Regions from separate parts of the Pseudomonas helvetica genome, predicted to be linked through region 2. Evidence: predicted binding sites of a transcription regulator. Region 2 holds the regulator's gene; the other holds the start of a gene.
What was found. Region 2 encodes sigma-54, which starts transcription at its own class of promoters, with help from an activator protein. Its sites were predicted from a motif close to ANTGGCATNNANNTTGCTNT; they were not measured.
Positions count from the first base shown of each region.

Region 1: glnK (P-II family nitrogen regulator) is a predicted target of sigma-54. The motif match lies at 2,482-2,501, and genes of this name have one in related genera.

Region 1 is NZ_CP150917.1:6,131,090-6,140,820, reverse strand. It holds partial or broken gene AABM55_RS28435 (YifB family Mg chelatase-like AAA ATPase) at 1-726, opposite strand, end outside; gene AABM55_RS28430 (Bro-N domain-containing protein) at 1,121-1,642, opposite strand; gene AABM55_RS28425 (accessory factor UbiK family protein) at 2,029-2,289, opposite strand; gene glnK (P-II family nitrogen regulator) at 2,704-3,042, shown strand; gene AABM55_RS28415 (ammonium transporter) at 3,076-4,413, shown strand; gene AABM55_RS28410 (secondary thiamine-phosphate synthase enzyme YjbQ) at 4,627-5,052, shown strand; gene sutA (transcriptional regulator SutA) at 5,155-5,481, shown strand; gene AABM55_RS28400 (HAD family hydrolase) at 5,660-6,364, opposite strand; gene xerC (tyrosine recombinase XerC) at 6,361-7,260, opposite strand; gene AABM55_RS28390 (DUF484 family protein) at 7,263-7,988, opposite strand; gene dapF (diaminopimelate epimerase) at 8,002-8,832, opposite strand; gene lysA (diaminopimelate decarboxylase) at 8,837-9,731, opposite strand, start outside.
Region 2 is NZ_CP150917.1:5,280,156-5,289,886, forward strand. It holds gene AABM55_RS24435 (KpsF/GutQ family sugar-phosphate isomerase) at 61-1,035, shown strand; gene AABM55_RS24440 (HAD family hydrolase) at 1,035-1,559, shown strand; gene lptC (LPS export ABC transporter periplasmic protein LptC) at 1,567-2,139, shown strand; gene lptA (lipopolysaccharide transport periplasmic protein LptA) at 2,126-2,671, shown strand; gene lptB (LPS export ABC transporter ATP-binding protein) at 2,671-3,396, shown strand; gene AABM55_RS24460 (RNA polymerase factor sigma-54) at 3,578-5,071, shown strand; gene raiA (ribosome-associated translation inhibitor RaiA) at 5,181-5,489, shown strand; gene ptsN (PTS IIA-like nitrogen regulatory protein PtsN) at 5,502-5,966, shown strand; gene rapZ (RNase adapter RapZ) at 5,969-6,826, shown strand; gene AABM55_RS24480 (HPr family phosphocarrier protein) at 6,842-7,114, shown strand; gene pmbA (metalloprotease PmbA) at 7,333-8,679, opposite strand; gene yjgA (ribosome biogenesis factor YjgA) at 8,788-9,312, shown strand; gene tldD (metalloprotease TldD) at 9,361-9,731, opposite strand, start outside.

The sequences.
Region 1 (9,731 bases), 850 kb from region 2:
TTCGCTCTCGGCCAGTGGCGGCAGCAGCCCGGGCAAACGACTCGCCAGCAGGGTTTTCCCCGTCCCCGGTGGCCCGCTGAACAGCAGGTTATGAGCCCCCGCAGCCGCAATCAGCAATGCACGTTTGGCCGCGATCTGGCCCTGCACTTCATTCAAGTCCGGATACGGTTTGCTGGCGTAGAGCAAACCATTGGACACAAACGGTTCTACGGGTGTGTGACCATTGAAGTGCGCGACCGCCTCCAGCAGATGATCCACCGCAATGACCTTCAGTCCTGACGCCAGGCACGCTTCCTCGGCATTTGCCCGCGGCACCATCAGCGATCGTCCAGCCTTGCGCGCCGCCAGTGCCGCCGGCAACACACCACGAACCGCCCGTACTTCGCCAGACAGCGCCAACTCACCGAGACACTCGACGTCATCCAGCGTCAAAGTCGGCACCTGCACACTGGCAGCCAGAATCCCCAAGGCGATCGCCAGATCGAAGCGCCCGCCGTCCTTCGGTAAATCGGCCGGGGCGAGATTCAAGGTGATACGTCGCGCCGGAAATTGCAGCCCGGAATTGATGATCGCACTGCGCACCCGATCCTTGCTTTCCTTCACCGCTGCTTCCGGCAACCCCACCATCGTCAGCGATGGCAGGCCGTTGGCCAAATGGACTTCTACGGTAACGGCGGGCGCTTCCACACCGATCTGGGCGCGGCTGTGGACAATGGCCAGAGACATGATCATTCCTTGAGCTTGCGAGAACCGCTTCCTGCGGTTTTTTGAAGGGTAGTTGCGGCGTAGTGGTTTAGCGCGGCGGCTGAGGAGCGAAACCTTCGCAGGATGTTGCGGGTGTCGATGTATAGAGTGCGAGAACGAAAAAAACCGCCATTTAGACTGATGCCTGTCAGTTAAGCCGTAACGCGATCCGTAGCAGCTGCCGAAGGCTGCGTTCGGCTGCGAAGCAGTCGTAAAATCTGCTATGCGGTCTTTCAGATTAACCGTGCAAGCAGGATCTACGAGTGCTGCACACTCGAACGCAGCCTTCGGCAGCTGCTACAGGTCTTACGCCGCGCCCTGAATCTCGTAACTGACTGGCATTAGCCATTTAGGCGGCGAGCCACCCAGATGTTCATTAAAGCGACTGAAGCACCCGTGAAGCCCGCTTCCACCACGGGGCATTGACCATACTTCGTGGTCGCTCCCCCTCCGGCAACAGGTGTGGAACATCCTGCAACCGAATCCACGGCTGGTTGTTCCAGTGCAGCAGACTCAAAGACATTTCCGGCCAGTTCAGCAGGCTCAGTATCGGGCGTTCGACTGTGGTGGGTTGCTGGGCGTCTCTAAGGGCAGGGACCACGTCGTGGGTCAGCCATTCGCGCAGGCCCCGGTATTCGGGGCAGTAGTGATAAACCAGCAGCGCGTAAACGCCTGATTCGCTGATCAGCAGCGTATGTTCTATGCAGCCGTGAATATGCATTGTCACGGTTTGGTGTTGATCAGGGTCGAGTTTGCGTAGCGCGCGTTCGTCGAGGAACAGCCGAAGCAATCGACCGAGGTCGCGGGCACTGAACCAAGGCTGGTTTTCCAGCAGCAGGGTGTGGAGGTGGAGTTTGTGGCGGGTGAAGACGTGCGGGATCAGATAATTTTCATCCATGGTGCAGTACCCAAGTTCGCTTGAGGGAAACTGCCACTGATCGTCGCCAAACAATAAGGGTGGCAGCTGTGCGCGGGTTGGCGAACCGGTGCAAGCGAATACCGGCAGACCCGAAGATCTCCCACACACAGCCGCCATAATTTGAGTCGGGAAAGAAGCGCCCGATATCAGATGTGGTCGCGGTGCATCGCAAGCTTTCCGGGTCGCCAAACCCAGTGCTGAACATTCAGCTGAAGTGAGCTTAGAAACCGGGGTTGTGCGGCGCAATCGGAAAGCGGTGGTGTTTTTGTAGGACTCAGCCTGGAAGTAGAGCTGAATCCTGATTGCTGGAAGGTCGTTCCGACCTTATCGCGGGCAAGCCACGCTCCCACAGGGGATTTGTGGGGTCATTCAGTCGGTGGATTCAGCTTGGCTTCCAGCTCGGCGACTTTTGCCTCAAGGCTCTCAAGGCGTGCCCGGGTGCGTGCCAGGACGACCATCTGACTGTCGAATTCTTCCCGGCTCACTAGATCAAGCTTGCTGAAGCCGCTTTGCAGCAGGGCTTTGAACTGGCTTTCGATTTCGCTTTTTGGCAGCGGGGTTTCGCCGCTGAACAGGCGGGAGGCGGTGCCGCTCAGGGCATCGAGGAAGTCTTTGGGTGCGAGCATGAGAAACGTCCTGGAAACAATGGCCGGCAGTGTATCACGCAGTGTCTATAGTCATTGGCGCGGGCACGAATGCACGCTTTTCGCGCATGTTGCCGGGCGTTCGCGCACTGTTGTTGTGCGTATCGCCGGCGGTGATGGGGCATTGGTGCCTGTGGCAGCGGCCAAGGGATTGAAATCAGTAGGTTTTCACGAGATGGCAAGCTTTCTGCTTAGTCCCTTGTGACCCATGCACTGATGCAGTCGCTGTGACGAATGCAGTGCGACAGGCGGAGCGGGGAGTTTCGTCAGGAACGGTTAACTGGCGTCGGTCGGGCGAGTAGGGCCGACGATGCGTTACAAAGCCAGGCACTGCGCTTAGACTTGAGTCGGGTTTGTTTTCCTGGGGCAAGTCCACCAATTCGGGAGAGAGTTTTCATGAAGCTAGTCACTGCCATCATCAAGCCGTTCAAACTGGACGATGTACGCGAGTCGTTGTCCGAGATCGGCGTGCAGGGCATTACCGTCACTGAGGTCAAAGGCTTCGGTCGGCAGAAGGGGCATACCGAGCTGTATCGCGGGGCGGAATACGTGGTCGATTTCCTGCCCAAGGTGAAGATCGATGTCGCCATTGACGACAAGGATCTGGACCGGGTTATCGAGGCGATAACCAAGGCGGCCAACACCGGCAAGATTGGTGACGGCAAGATTTTCGTGGTCAATCTGGAACAGGCTATTCGCATCCGTACCGGCGAAACCGATACCGACGCAATCTAAGCCGCCAAACCCAACGCCCCAGGAGAAAACAAAATGACTCTGCGTAAATTCGCAGGGCTAGGAGCCCTGTTGTCCATCGTAATGCCCGGCCTGGCCATGGCGGCAGATCCGGTGGCTCCTCCAGTCCTCAATTCCGGCGATACCGCCTGGATGTTGACCTCTACTGCCCTCGTGCTGTTCATGACCATTCCAGGCCTCGCGCTGTTCTACGGCGGCATGGTTCGTTCCAAAAACGTTCTCTCATTGATGATGCAGTGCTTCGCCATTACCGGCCTGGTCACCATCCTGTGGTTCCTCTATGGCTACAGCATGGCGTTTGACACCACGGGTATGGAAGCCAACGTCGTCAACCTCAATTCCTTTGTCGGCAGCTTCGCCAAGGCTTTCCTTGCCGGCATCACGCCCGCCAGTATTACTGGTCCTACAGCGCTGTTCCCCGAGGCGGTGTTTGTCACCTATCAGATGACCTTCGCCATCATCACCCCGGCGCTGATCGTCGGTGCATTCGCCGAGCGGATGAAGTTCTCCGCGATGCTGGTGTTCATGGGCATCTGGTTCACCGTGGTTTACGCGCCGATTGCGCACATGGTCTGGAGTGGTCCGGGTTCGCTGTTGGGCGACTGGGGCGTGCTCGACTTCGCGGGCGGCACCGTGGTTCACATCAACGCCGGTGTCGCAGGTCTGGTGGCGTGCCTGGTACTGGGCAAGCGCAAAGGCTTCCCGACCACGCCGATGGCTCCGCACAACCTCGGTTACACCCTGATGGGCGCCGCGATGTTGTGGGTGGGCTGGTTCGGTTTCAACGCAGGTTCCGCCGCAGCGGCCAACGGCACTGCCGGTATGGCCATGCTGGTAACTCAGATTGCTACCGCCGCAGCGGCCCTGGGCTGGATGTTCGCCGAGTGGCTGACCCACGGCAAACCTAGCGCGCTGGGTATCGCTTCGGGCGTGGTTGCCGGTCTGGTTGCGATCACTCCGGCTGCGGGTACCGTTGGCCCGATGGGCTCGATGATCATCGGTCTGGCAGCGGGCGTGGTGTGCTTCTTCTGCGCCACGACCCTGAAACGCAAACTGGGTTACGACGACTCCCTCGACGCCTTCGGCGTGCACGGCATCGGCGGTATCCTCGGCGCGATCCTCACGGGTGTATTCGCAGCTCCGTCACTGGGTGGCTTCGGCACCGTGACCGACATCGCGGCACAAGTCTGGATTCAGTGCAAAGGCGTGGGTTTCACGGTGATCTACACCGCGATCGCCACGTTCATCATCCTCAAGGTGCTCGACGCCGTCATGGGGCTGCGCGTTACCGAGGAAGAAGAGTCGGTGGGTATCGATCTGGCGCTTCACAACGAGCGCGGCTACAACATGTAAGCAAGCGCATAAAAATTTGCCCGGCTTGCCGGGCATTTTTTTGTCTGGATTTTTTCTCTGAAAGTACGGCTGAAAGGTTTTTTCGCACACGTTTAGTGGTGTTTGTGACGAGTGTTTTTCCGCGGCCAATGGCTTACATGATTGAAGGAATATTAGGGCCTTTGTTTTTTCCCAGAGCGCGCTAGAATGCGCCCCGAACGTGCGGAGAACTGTATGTGGCAACAGACTCTGATAACCCTGCGGGCACGGCCCCGGGGCTTTCATCTGGTAACGGACGAGTTACTCGCCGGCCTGCCTGAACTCCAGGCATGTCGGGTCGGTCTGTTGCATTTGTGGCTGCAGCACACCTCGGCGTCGTTGACCATCAACGAGAACGCCGATCCGGCGGTACGTCGCGACTTCGAACGGTTTTTCAATCGGCTGGTCCCACAAGGAACAGCTGGCTATGAGCATAACGACGAAGGCCTGGACGACCTCCCGGCGCACTTCAAGGCCAGTTTGCTAGGCTGTCAGTTGAGTCTGCCGATAAGGGCGGGCCGATTGGCGTTAGGTAGCTGGCAAGGTGTTTATCTGGGTGAGCACCGCGATCATGGCGGTGCTCGCAAAGTCCTCGCCACCGTGCACGGTGAAGAGGCATAAACCGCTGGTTACCAGTGGATGTTGATTTTTTTCCGGCGGTCGTCGACAGACGACAAAGCTGGGCTATAACTAATCTGCTTTTCGCAAGTCATGAGGTAGAACATGAGCGACGATGATCTGGAAAACGACGACCTCGAAGTAGGCGACGAAGACGAGACCGAAGAAGGCCTGGAAGCAGCGGCGGAAGACGTTGCTGACGACGATGGCGGTGATGACACGCCGGTCCCGACCGCCAAAGGCAAGGCCAAGGCTGCGGTGTCGGTAGACGAGCTGCCGAGTGTCGAGGCCAAGAACAAAGAGCGTGATGCTCTGGCGCGCGCGATGGAAGAGTTCCTTGCCAAAGGTGGCAAGGTTCAGGAAGTCGAGGCCAACGTGGTGGCGGACCCGCCAAAGAAGCCTGATAACAAGTACGGCAGCCGGCCTATCTAAGCGCCTGCTACGTGCTTGCTGAAAAAGCCCGCCGTCGCTGCGGGCTTTTTCATGGGTGAAACAATAGAGACCGAAAAGCATCGCGGGCAAGCCTTGCTCCTACAGACTGGCGTCGTTCGAGCAGGTGACGACAATCCCGTAGGAGCAAGGCTTGCCCGCGATGACTATCTTGAGGACGCTACGAAATCGAGTTCCACCGCGCCAACAACGCTGGCAACTCGGTCAAGCTGCGAATCTCGGCATCGGGCACCTTGTCGGCTTCCCAGGCTTTACCGGTCGGGTTGAACCAGATCGCCCGCAACCCTGCCTGCTGAGCGCCGGCAATGTCATCGCCGGGATGATCGCCGATATGCACGGCGGCCTCAGCTGTTACATCGCCGCGTTTCAAGGCTTCGTGGAACAGCCGGGCATCGGGTTTGGCGATGCCGATATCCTCTGCGCACAAGATGAACTTGAAGTAATCCGCCAGCCCTAGGCGGCGCACATCCGCATTGCCGTTGGTGACCACGCCCAAGGCGTAGTGATTGGCCAGAATCTCCAGTGTCGGTTGCACCTCGGGGAAGATTTCCAGCTGATGTCGTGCGTGCAAAAACACTTCAAAGCCCTGATCGGCCAGCTCGCAGGCTTGTTCATGGGCGTAACCGGCTTCTTCCAGTGCGTGAAACAGCACCCGGCGGCGCAGGGCGCTGATGCGGTGCTTGAGGCTTGGTTCGTGGCTCAATACCCGCTCACGAATCGCCCACAAATGATCGACCGGCAAGGCACCGAGGTTCGGTGTGTGCTCGGCCAACCACTGGCGCAGCACTGCTTCAGCGCTGTCGATCACCGGGGCGGTGTCCCACAGGGTGTCGTCGAGGTCGAAGGTGATCAGTTGGATTGTCATTGCTCATCGCCTTTGATGCGTTTGGCCCGTGGATGGGCGCTGTCGTAGACCGAGGCCAGGTGCTGGAAGTCCAGGTGGGTGTAGATCTGCGTGGTTTTGATGTCCGCGTGGCCGAGTAATTCCTGTACCGCACGCAAGTCTTGCGAGGACTCCAGCAAGTGGCTGGCGAAGGAATGTCGCAACATGTGCGGGTGCAGGTTTTGCCCCAGTTCGCGCTCGCCGACGGCTTTGACCCGCGCCTGAACCGCCCGTGAGCCGAGGCGCCGGCCTTTCTGGCTGACGAATACCGCATCGTCCACCGGGTTCGCCATGGCGCGCAGCGGCAACCACAGTTCCAGGGCTTCGCGGGCCTTCTTGCCGACGGGCAGCACTCGGGTCTTGCTGCCCTTGCCGAGTACTTGCACCAGGCCGTCCGCCAGGTCGAGCTGTTCAAGGTTGAGCCCGGTCAGCTCCGACAGGCGTAAACCGGACGAGTAAAACAGCTCGAGAATCGCCTGGTCGCGGCGCGCCATGAAGTCGTCTTCCACGGCGCCATCGAGCAGTTGCAGCGCCCGGTCGGTGTCGAGGGTTTTCGGCAGGCGGCGCTCGCCCTTGGGGGGCGCCAGGCCGTTGGCCGGGTCGTGGTCGCAGAGGCCTTCGCGGTTCAGGTAGTGATAGAGCCCGCGTACCGCCGACAGCAGCCGCGCCAGGCTGCGCGAGGATTGTCCTTGCGAGTGCAGGCGAGCGATCAGGCTGCGCAGGCGCTGGATGTCCAGCGCGGTCCAGCTGCCGATGTTCTGTTTTTTGCAGTGCGCCAGGACCTTGTTCAGGTCGCGCCGATAGGCTTCCAGCGTGTGAGACGACACCTGACGCTCACTGCGCAGGTGCTCGCAGTAGGCGTCCAGTTGTCGTTCCATGGTCAGCGTACCGAGCGTAGGGAAGTGTTGACCCGAGGCAGTACGCGGCCCATGACTTCAGCGATGTAGCTTAAGAACAACGTGCCCACCGAGCTTTTGTAGTGCTGCGGATCGCGACTGGCGATCGCCAGGACACCGTGCAGGCCTTGATGGCTGATGGTGACTACCGCCGTCGAACCGATCTGCTTGCGCTGTTCTTCGCCAAACAGGAAGTCCAGCTCGTGTTCGCGCAGGCTGCCGCTGACGGTTTTGCCTTCGGACAACAAGCCGCCGATGGCCTTTTGCGCGTCGGCACTGGTCACCCAGCGCCCGACCGGCAAGGGCTCGTCGCTGAACAGGATCAGGCTGACAAAGGGCACCTGGAAATCCTGGCGCAGGCTGTCTTCGACGCTGATGACCACGTCGTCCAGGCTGCTGGCGTCCATCAAGGCGAGCGTCAGTCGGCGGGTTTTGTCGAACAGCCGGTCGTTGTCGCGGGCGACGTCCATCAGTTGCGAGAGGCGATGGCGCATCTCGATGTTGCGTTCGCGCAGAATTTTCATCTGGCGTTCGACCAACGAGATGGTGTCGCCGCGCTGGTGCGGAATGCGCAGCGCCGGGAGCAGTTCTTCGTGCTCGACGAAGAAATCCGGATGAGCCTCCAGGTACGCGGCAATCGCCGCCGCCTCCAGGCTTTCGGAAGGGGATTCGTCGGGCTGTGGGGCTGGAACCTGAGGCTGATCAGTCATGTATTTCGCTCACTCAAAGACGCACTTGTCCTTCGTATACGCGTACTGCCGGGCCGGTCATCATCACCGGTTGGCCAGGACCTGCCCATTCAATGGACAAACGCCCGCCAGGCAGGTCGATCAATAGCGGCGAATCCATCCACCCCTGGCTGATCGCGGCCACTGCAGCAGCGCAGGCCCCGGTCCCGCAGGCCTGGGTTTCCCCGGTGCCGCGCTCCCAGACGCGCAACTGCGCTCGGCTCCGGTCGATGACCTGGAGAAAACCGACATTGACCCGCGCCGGGAAGCGCGGATGGTTTTCGATCTTCGGTCCCAGCTCATGCACCGGCGCGTTGTTGATGTCGCTGACCCGCACGACGGCGTGGGGATTGCCCATGGAGACCGCGGCCAGTTCGATAGTCTGGCCATCGACCTCGACCTGATAACTCAAGGCCTGAGCGGGCGCCTGGAACGGAATGTCTGCCGGCACCAGGCGCGGTGCACCCATGTTGACGCTGATCTGGCCGTCGTTGCGGATATCCAGTTCGATAATGCCGCTTTTGGTCTCGACGCGAATCTGCCGCTTGGCGGTCAGGCGCTTGTCCAGAACGAAGCGTGCGAAGCAGCGTGCACCGTTGCCGCATTGCTCGACTTCGGAACCGTCGGCGTTGAAGATCCGGTAACGGAAATCCACGTCCGGGTTGCTCGGCGCTTCGACGATCAGCAATTGGTCGAAACCGACACCGGTGTGCCGATCGCCCCATTGCTTGGCATGCTTGGGCAGAATGTGCGCGTGCTGGCTGACCAGGTCGAGGACCATGAAGTCGTTGCCCAGGCCATGCATCTTGGTAAAACGCAGCAGCATGGGTTTACTCCGGCAGCAGGCTTTCGCCAGCAAACAACTCGGCTACCGTCTCGCGGCGACGCACTTCGATTGCCTGATCACCGTCCACCAGCACTTCAGCGGCGCGACCGCGAGTGTTGTAGTTGGAGCTCATGACGAACCCGTACGCACCGGCCGAATGCACGGCCAGCAAGTCGCCTTCTTCGAGTGCCAGATGGCGATCCTTGGCGAGGAAGTCGCCGGTTTCGCAGATCGGCCCGACGATGTCGTAGGCGCGTGCCGGAGTTGCACGCGGGCGCACGGCCGTGACGTCCATCCAGGCCTGATACAGCGCCGGGCGGATCAGGTCGTTCATGGCTGCGTCGACGATGGCGAAGTCTTTGTGCTCGGTGTGCTTGAGGTACTCGACCTGGGTCAGCAGCACGCCGGCGTTGGCGACGATGAAACGGCCCGGCTCGAACACCAGCGTCAGGTCGCGACCGTCGATGCGTTCGCGTACGGCATTGATGTAGTCGGCAGCCAATGGCGGCTCTTCATCGCGATAACGCACGCCCAAACCGCCGCCGAGGTCGATGTGGCGCAGGTAGATTCCGCAATCGCCCAGGCGGTCGATCAGCGCCAGCAGGCGGTCGAGGGCATCGATGAAGGGCGGCAGGGTGGTCAGTTGCGAGCCGATGTGGCAATCGACACCGACCACTTCCAGGTTAGGCAGTTGGGCGGCGCGGACGTACACGTCTTCGGCGTCGGCAATCGCGATGCCGAACTTGTTTTCCTTGAGACCGGTAGAAATGTACGGATGGGTGCCGGCATCGACGTCCGGGTTGACCCGCAGCGAGATCGGCGCGCGAACGCCAAGCTCGGCCGCGACGACTTGCAGGCGTTCGAGCTCGTCGGTGGATTCGACGTTGAAGCAGTGCACG
Region 2 (9,731 bases):
GAGGGATTTGCTCATTACCGCTATAATCGCCGCCTTTTCTCAGGCTATACGATTTCTGACATGAGCCAATCCAGCGACCTGATTCAATCAGCACAACGCACCATCCGCCTCGAGCTTGAAGCCGTAGAAGGCTTGCTGGCCCACATCGACGCAGATTTCGTACGCGCTTGCGAGATGATTCTGGCCAGCAAAGGCCGCGTGGTCGTGGTCGGCATGGGCAAATCCGGGCACATCGGCAACAAGATTGCCGCCACCCTCGCCAGCACCGGCACCACGGCTTTTTTCGTACACCCCGCCGAAGCCAGTCACGGCGACATGGGCATGATCACTCGCGATGACATCATCCTCGCGCTGTCGAACTCCGGCTCCACCAATGAAATCGTCACGCTGCTGCCGCTGATCAAGCGTCTGGGCATCAAGCTGATCAGCCTGACCGGCAATCCTGATTCGCCGCTGGCCAAGGCTGCCGAGGTGAACCTCAATGTTCATGTCGAGCACGAAGCGTGCCCGCTGAACCTGGCACCGACCTCCTCCACCACGGCAGCGCTGGTAATGGGTGATGCACTGGCCGTTGCCTTGCTGGAAGCCCGCGGCTTCACTGCCGAAGATTTCGCGTTCTCACACCCGGGCGGCGCTCTGGGTCGCCGTTTGTTGCTGAAAGTCGAAAATGTCATGCATGCCGGCCAGGAGCTGCCGCAAGTAGTCCGCGGCACACCGCTCAAAGACGCGCTGATGGAAATGACCCGCAAGGGCCTGGGCATGACCGTGGTACTGGAAGCTGACGGCAAACTCGCCGGCATTTTCACCGACGGCGACCTGCGTCGCACACTCGACCGGACCATCGACATCCATCAAGCCACCATTGACGACGTCATGACGCCGCATGGCAAGACTGCGCGCGCCGAAATGCTCGCCGCCGAAGCCCTGAAAATCATGGAAGACCACAAAATCAACGCACTGGTGGTGGTCGACAACGAGGACCGTCCGGTGGGCGCCTTGAACATGCACGACTTGCTGCGCGCGGGAGTAATGTAATGAGCACGGACCTGCTGCAACGCGGCAAAAACATCAAGCTCGCGGTCTTCGACGTCGATGGCGTGCTGACCGACGGCCGCCTGTACTTTCTCGAAGACGGCAGCGAATTCAAGACCTTCAACACGCTCGACGGCCAGGGCATCAAAATGCTGATGGCCTCCGGCGTGACGACCGCCATCATCAGCGGACGCAAGACCCCGGTGGTCGAGCGACGCGCCAAAAACCTTGGTATTCCTCACCTGTATCAGGGCCGCGAGGACAAACTGGTAGTGCTCGACGAGCTTCTGGCGCAACTGGGCCTAAGCTATGAACAGGTTGCCTACCTGGGCGACGACCTGCCGGATCTGCCGGTGATTCGCCGTGTTGGCCTGGGCATGGCAGTGGCCAACGCCGCCAGCTTCGTCCGCGAAAACGCTCACGGCATCACTCAGGCCCGTGGCGGCGAAGGTGCCGCTCGCGAGTTCTGTGAGCTGATCCTGCGTGCCCAGGGCAACCTTGAAGCGGCTAATGCCGCGTACCTGTGAGCCACTTATGCTGAGCAAGAAAATTCGCAACATAGTGTTTTTCGGGGTCATTGCCGCGTTGCTCGCGGCCGTTGGCTACTGGAACATCAGCCCGGAACGCTTTCTCGACAAGCCGGTAGCGCACGTCGACGAGAGCCAGATCGACTACTACGCCATCAACGCCCACAGCGTGCAGTACCTGCCCGATGGCAAATTGCAGTATGACCTGACATCCGACAAGGTCGAGCACGTCAAAGCAACCGACATCACCCTGCTGACCAACCCCGACCTGAACATGTATCGGGGCACCGCGTACCCCTGGCACATCCAGAGCAAGCGTGGCGAGGTCAATTCAGGCGGCACTGAAGTTGAATTGATCGACTCGGTACGTATCGCACGCACGGACGAGCAGAACCGCCCGATGCTGATTACCAGTAGTCGTATGACGGTATTCCCGCAACAGCAATATGCGCAGACCCAGCAAGCCGTTAGAATCGACGGCGCTGGTGGTGTATCGACTGGTAACGGAATGAAAGCGTATTTGAAAGACAGCAGGATACACCTGCTATCGAACGTAAGAGGACAGTATGAGGCTCGTTAAAACTCTCCCTATTTTGCTCAGTCTGGGCGCAGCACTGGGAAGCGTGAGCGCCTGGGCTCTGCCGAACGATAGCCAGCAACCCATTCGCATTCAGGCTGACGATGCTCAGCTGGACGACAAGAATGGCGTGGCCACCTACAAAGGTGACGTGATCATTACCCAGGGCTCGATGATCATCAAAGGCAACACCGTGACCATCACCCGCACCAAGGCCGGCGATATCGATGTCGTGACCTCGGTGGGCAACCTGGCGTATTTCGAGCAGTTGCAAAAGCCGACCGACACCAAACCCGTCCAGGGCTACGGGGTGACTATCCAGTACCATGCCGCGCAAAACCGCATCGTACTGATCGACCGTGCCAAGGTGATCAACGAAGGCAACACCACCGAAGGCGAGAAAATCGTCTACGACACCGTCAAGCAGGTTGCTAACGCAGGCCGCGCTACCGGTGCCTCGGTCACTGCGCCGCGCCCACGGGTCGATATGGTGATCCAGCCGAAAAAGAAAACCGACGAGCAGAAGGCCCAGTAATGGCAACTCTGAAAGCCCAGCATCTGGCCAAGAGCTACAAGAGCCGCCAGGTCGTGCGTGACGTCAGCCTGTCGATCGACAGCGGCCAGATCGTCGGCCTGCTTGGCCCGAACGGTGCCGGCAAGACAACCTGCTTCTACATGATCGTGGGCCTGGTCCAGGCCGATCAGGGGCGCGTACTGATCGACGACCTGGACGTCAGCCACCAGCCAATGCACGGTCGTGCACGAGCGGGTATTGGCTATCTGCCACAAGAAGCGTCGATCTTCCGCAAACTCTCGGTCGCCGACAACATCATGGCCATCCTCGAGACCCGCAAGGAACTCGACAAGGCCGGTCGTCGCAAAGAGCTGGAAAGCCTGTTGCAGGAATTCCACATCAACCATATCCGCGACAACCTCGGCATGAGCCTTTCCGGTGGCGAACGTCGCCGTGTGGAAATCGCTCGCGCCCTGGCCACGGCACCGAAATTCATCCTGCTCGACGAACCTTTCGCCGGCGTGGACCCGATTTCGGTGGGCGACATCAAGCAGATCATTCATCACCTCAAGGCCAAGGGTATCGGCGTGCTGATCACGGACCACAACGTCCGTGAAACCCTGGACATCTGCGAAACCGCCTACATCGTCAACGACGGTCAATTGATCGCCGAAGGCGACGCCGAAACCATCCTGGCCAACGACCTGGTCAAGGAAGTGTATCTGGGCCATGAGTTCCGCCTGTAAGCACTGAGGTGTCTGGTCAGTCGCCGGAGCGCTTGCCCCAATAAAACTATACGTATTTATTGTTACAGCGCTCTAGGCAAACACTTCAGTTTCAGGCATATAATTTGCTTATGTTTGGCGCTCCGGCGCCCTGTAGTGGATGGCGCATGTGCGCCGGCGAATAAGGTGTTAAGCCCCTGCCATGAAACCATCGCTAGTCTTGAGAATGGGCCAGCAGCTGACGATGACACCGCAGCTGCAACAGGCCATCCGCCTGCTCCAATTGTCGACCCTGGACCTGCAACAGGAAATCCAGGAGGCACTGGAGTCCAATCCAATGCTCGAACGCCAGGAAGAAGGCGACGACTTCGATAACGCCGACCCGATGGCGGACAATATCGAGCAGAAACCCAACACCGACATCCAGGAACCCTCCTACCAGGAAACCGCGCCGACGGTAGACAACCTTGAGGAAGGCGACTGGAATGAGCGCATCCCTAACGAACTGCCGGTCGACACCGCCTGGGAAGACGTTTACCAGACCAGCGCCAGCAGCCTGCCGAGCAACGATGACGACGAATGGGACTTCACCACTCGCACTTCCGCCGGCGAAAGCCTGCAGAGTCATCTGCTCTGGCAATTGAACCTGGCACCGATGTCCGACACCGATCGACTGATCGCGGTGACCCTGATCGATTGCATCAACAATCAGGGCTACCTGGACGAAACCCTCGAGGAAATCCTCGAAGCCTTCGATCCGGAACTGGACATCGAGCTCGACGAGATCGAAGCCGTCCTGCATCGCATCCAGCAATTCGAGCCGGCCGGTATCGGCGCACGCAACCTCAGCGAATGCCTGTCGCTGCAACTGCGTCAATTGCCCGCCAAGACCCCTTGGCTGGCTGAGGCCAAGCGCCTCGTCATCGATTACATCGACCTGCTGGGCAGCCGCGACTACAGCCAACTGATGCGCCGCATGAAGCTCAAGGAAGATGAGCTACGCCAGGTCATCGAACTGGTGCAAAGCCTGAATCCGCGTCCAGGCTCGCAAATCGAGTCCAGCGAAGCCGAGTACGTCGTTCCCGACGTCATCGTGCGCAAAGACAACGAGCGCTGGCTGGTGGAGTTGAACCAGGAGTCGGTTCCGCGCCTGCGCGTCAACCCGCAATACGCCGGCTTTGTCCGCCGCGCCGACACCAGCGCCGACAACACCTTCATGCGCAATCAGTTGCAGGAAGCGCGCTGGTTCATCAAGAGCCTGCAAAGCCGCAACGAAACCCTGATGAAAGTCGCTACCCAGATCGTCGAGCACCAGCGCGGCTTCCTTGAGTACGGCGATGAGGCCATGAAGCCTTTGGTCCTGCATGACATCGCTGAAGCGGTCGGCATGCACGAGTCGACGATTTCACGGGTGACCACGCAAAAATTCATGCATACCCCACGCGGTATTTATGAACTGAAATACTTTTTCTCCAGCCATGTCAGCACCTCTGAAGGCGGCGAATGCTCGTCCACAGCGATCCGCGCAATCATCAAAAAACTGGTTGCAGCGGAAAATCAGAAAAAGCCGTTGAGTGACAGCAAGATCGCTGGTTTACTGGAGGCACAAGGCATTCAGGTGGCCCGCCGCACCGTCGCCAAGTACCGCGAGTCCCTGGGGATCGCGCCTTCGAGCGAACGCAAGCGGTTGATGTGACGGGCTACGCCATAGCGTTCCAGGGTGTGTTCGAAAGCTTTTCGGACACGCTCTAGTGGCAGGCAAGCCAGCCTGCCGCCTTATGCACTGGCAACGAAGGAGAAGCTGTATGCAAGTCAACATCAGTGGACACCAACTGGAAGTGACCGAACCCCTGCGCATCTACATCGGCGAAAAGCTCGACCGATTAGAAAGGCATTTCGACAAGATCACCAATGTGCAGGTCACGTTGACCGTCGAGAAGCTGCTGCAGAAAATCGAAGCCACGCTGCATATCCCCGGTGGAGAAGTGGTCGCCAACGCTGAGCATAACGACATGTATGCCGCGATCGACGCCCTGACCGACAAGCTGGATAAACAACTCAAAAAGCATAAGGAAAAGACCCAGAGCCTCCTCCAGGGCGCGACCGGTCGTTAACACTCCCAACCCATGATCCGACTTGAAAACATCCTGACCCCCGGCCGTTCTTTGGTGAACGTGCCGGGCGGCAGTAAAAAGAAAGCCCTCGAACAAATTGCCAACCTGATCGCCCGCGAAGTGCCGGGTCTGGCCATGCAGGATGTCTTCGAGAGTCTGGTCGCCCGTGAAAAACTCGGCTCCACCGGTTTTGGCAACGGCATCGCCATCCCCCACTGCCGCCTCAAAGGTTGCGAGTCGCCCATCAGTGCCTTGATGCACCTGGACGCTCCTATAGATTTCGACGCCATCGACGGCGCTCCGGTCGACCTGCTATTCGTTCTGCTGGTCCCGCAAGCCGCTACCGATGCGCACCTGGAACTGCTGCGCCAGATCGCCAGCATGCTCGATCGTAAAGAAGTCCGTGATCGCCTGCGCAGCGCAAAAAGTAATGAAGCCCTGTATCAGGTTGTCCTCGACGAGCAGAACGGTCACTAATCATGCGCTTGATCATCGTCAGCGGCCGTTCTGGCTCAGGTAAAAGTACCGCCCTCGATGTACTGGAGGACAACGGTTACTACTGCATCGACAACCTGCCGGCCGGCCTGTTACCGGAACTGGCCGAGCGCGCACTGATTCACACCGAACTGGCGCAACCGCTGGTTGCGGTTTCCATCGATGCGCGCAACCTGCCGAGCCACCTGTCACGCTTCCCGGAACTCCTGGAAGAAGTGCGCAGCCGGCACATTCAATGCGATGTGCTGTACCTGGACGCCGACGAAGAAACCTTGCTCAAGCGTTTCTCGGAAACCCGTCGCCGCCACCCGCTGAGCAGCGCCAACCGCTCGCTGGCCGAAGCCATCGATGACGAAACCAATCTGCTGGGACCGATTGCCGACCTGGCGGACCTCAAGGTCAACACCACCAATCTGAACCTGTATCAGTTGCGCGATACCATCAAGTTGCGCCTCTTGAACCAGCCAGAGCCGGGCACTGCGTTTCTGGTGGAATCCTTCGGCTTCAAGCGGGGCATGCCGGTGGATGCCGATCTGGTGTTCGACGTACGTTGCTTGCCGAACCCATACTGGAAGCCGGAACTGCGCGGTCAGTCCGGGCTGGACCAGCCGGTTGCCGAGTACCTGGCAGCTCAACCGGATGTCGAAGAGATGTTCCAGGACATCTCCACTTACCTGCTCAAATGGCTACCGCGCTTTGCCGCCAGCAACCGCGCTTACGTCACCATCGCCATTGGCTGCACCGGCGGGCATCATCGCTCCGTCTACCTGACCGAACGCCTGGGTCAGGTCCTGCAACAATCCCTGAAGAACGTCCAGGTTCGCCACCGCGACCTTAGCTAAAGGATTCACACCGCGATGCCTGCTCTGGAAATTGAAATCATCAACAAACTGGGTCTGCATGCCCGTGCTTCCGCCAAATTCGTTGGCGTCGCGGGTCAGTTTCCCTGCCAGATCAGAGCCGGACGCACCCCGCAATCCATGGTCGACGGCAAAAGCATCATGGCCATGATGATGCTCGCGGCTGGCAAAGGCACCAAGATCCACCTGAGCACTGAAGGTGAGCAGGAGCAGGAAGCGATGGACGCATTGGTGGCGCTGATCAACAACTACTTCGACGAAGGCGAGTAAGCTCGAGCGGGCTTATGTGGCGAGGGAGCTTGCTCCCGCTGGGTCGCGAAGCGACCCTAAAATCAGCCACCGCGAGTATTCAGATGGAACGCGATTGCCGGATTACGACCGCTTTGCGATCGAGCGGGAGCAAACCCCCTCACCACAGGTTTTGCTTCAGGCAATAAAAAAGCGCGCCACCCATTGGGTGGCGCGCTTTTTTTGTATCGCGGTAGCGCTTAGCTGCCCGCTACCGTCATCCGCTCGATCAACACTGAACCGGTGCGAATGTTGCTGCGCAGTTCCAGGTCATTACCCACGGCAATGATCTGCTTGAACATATCGCGCATGTTGCCGGCAATAGTCACTTCCTGGACCGCGAACTGGATTTCACCGTTCTCGACCCAGAAACCCGCCGCGCCGCGAGAGTAGTCACCGGTGACCATGTTCAAACCCTGTCCCATCAATTCAGTCACCAGCAAGCCACGCCCCATGCGCCGTAACAACGCCGCCTGGTCCTCATCGCCATGGGTAACGAACAGATTGTGCACGCCACCGGCGTTGGCGGTGCTTGGCATGCCAAGTTTGCGTCCGGAATACGTACCGAGCACATAAGACACCAACTCACCCTTCTCGACGAACGGTTTGGCGTACGTCGCCAGACCATCGCCATCGAATGCCGAACTGCCCAAGGCGCGCATCAGATGCGGACGCTCATCGATAGTCAGCCATTCAGGGAACAGTTTCTGGCCCAGTGCACCTTCAAGGAACGACGACTTGCGGTACAGATTGCCGCCCGAAATTGCGCCGAGGAAACTGCCGAACAAACCACCCGCCAGTTCCGCGGAAAACAGCACCGGCACTTCGCAGGTCGGCACCGGACGCGCGCCCAAACGGCTGGCTGCCCGTTGCGCCGCACGCTGGCCAATGCTCAGCGGATCGGCCAGCAGATTGCCCTGGCGATTAACGTCATACCAGTAATCGCGCTGCATCTGACCGTCAGCTTCGGCGATCATCACGCAACTCAGGCTGTGACGCGTCGACGCATAACCACCGATAAAGCCATGGCTATTGCCATAGACGCGGCAGCCCTGGTGAGTGCTCAAGGTGGTGCCATCGGCGTTCTTGATCCGGCTGTCGGTGGCGAATGCCGCCGCTTCACAGGCCAGCGCCCGCTCGATCGCTTGCTCAGGGGTGATGTCCCATTCATGGAACAGGTCGAAGTCCGGCAAGTCCTTGGCCATCAGCGCGGCGTCGGCCAGGCCCGAGTGTTCGTCTTCGGAGGTGTGCTTGGCGATGGCCAAGGCCGCGGCGACGGTTTCGCGAATGGCCTCGGGGCCACTGGCCGAGGTGCTGGCCGAGCCTTTGCGCTGGCCAACATACAAGGTAATGCCAAAACCCTGGTCACGGTTGAACTCAACGGTTTCAACTTCCCGCTGACGCACCGTGGTCGACAGGCCTTGCTCCAGAGACACAGCCACTTCGCAGGCGCTGGCGCCCTGGCGCCTGGCTTCGGCGATGATCTGCTCGACTTGCTCTTGCAGTGCCGGCAACGCTTGTGGGCCGACGCTTTCAACTGCACTCATGCTGTTCTCCACTCAAATTCTGCTTTCGGTTAAGGTCATCGAGCGACCGGGCCGGACAAGCGGCCCCCGACTGGTTATCATGGCGGCGTTTCTTTGCGGACTGCCACCATGGTTGATTCTTACGACGACTCCCTCGACGGGGGAGAAAAAAGCAAATCCCAGGTCAAACGCGAGCTGCATGCTCTGGTTGACCTTGGCGAGCGCCTTACAACACTCAAGCCTGACTTGCTGGCAAAACTGCCGTTGACCGACGCTTTGCGCCGGGCCCTGGCCGATGCGCCCAAGCACACCGCGAATATCGCGCGTAAACGGCACCTGCAGTTCATCGGCAAGCTGATGCGCGATCAGGACACCAGCGCCATTTTGGTGCTGCTTGACCAACTCGATGCCTCCACTCGCCAGTACAACGAACGTTTCCACGGTCTGGAACGCTGGCGCGATCGCTTGATCGCTGGCGACGATGCCGTACTGGAAAAGTTCGTCGTCGACTACCCGGACGCGGATCGCCAGCAACTGCGCTCCATGATCCGTCAGGCCCAGCACGAGCTCGCCCAAAGCAAGCCTCCTGCCTCCAGCCGAAAAATCTTCAAGTACATCCGTGAGCTGGACGAGACTCAACGCGGTTTGCGTTAGTCTTCGACCGGGGTGTTCGGCCATGCCGCGCACCCCAGGCTCCATCCCTTACGCGCCCGTGCCACCCACGGTAATCGCGTCGATTTTCAAGGTTGGCTGGCCGACACCCACCGGCACCGACTGACCATCCTTGCCGCACGTCCCTACCCCGCTGTCCAGCGCCAGATCGTTACCGACCATCGACACCCGGCTCATGGCTTCCGGACCGTTACCGATCAATGTTGCGCCTTTGACCGGCGCAGTAATCTTGCCGTCCTCGATCAGGTACGCCTCGCTGGTGGAGAACACGAACTTACCGCTGGTGATGTCGACCTGACCACCGCCCAGGTTGGCGCAGTAGATACCCTTCTTCACCGAAGCAATGATTTCTGCCGGATCGCTTTCGCCGCCGAGCATGTACGTGTTGGTCATGCGCGGCA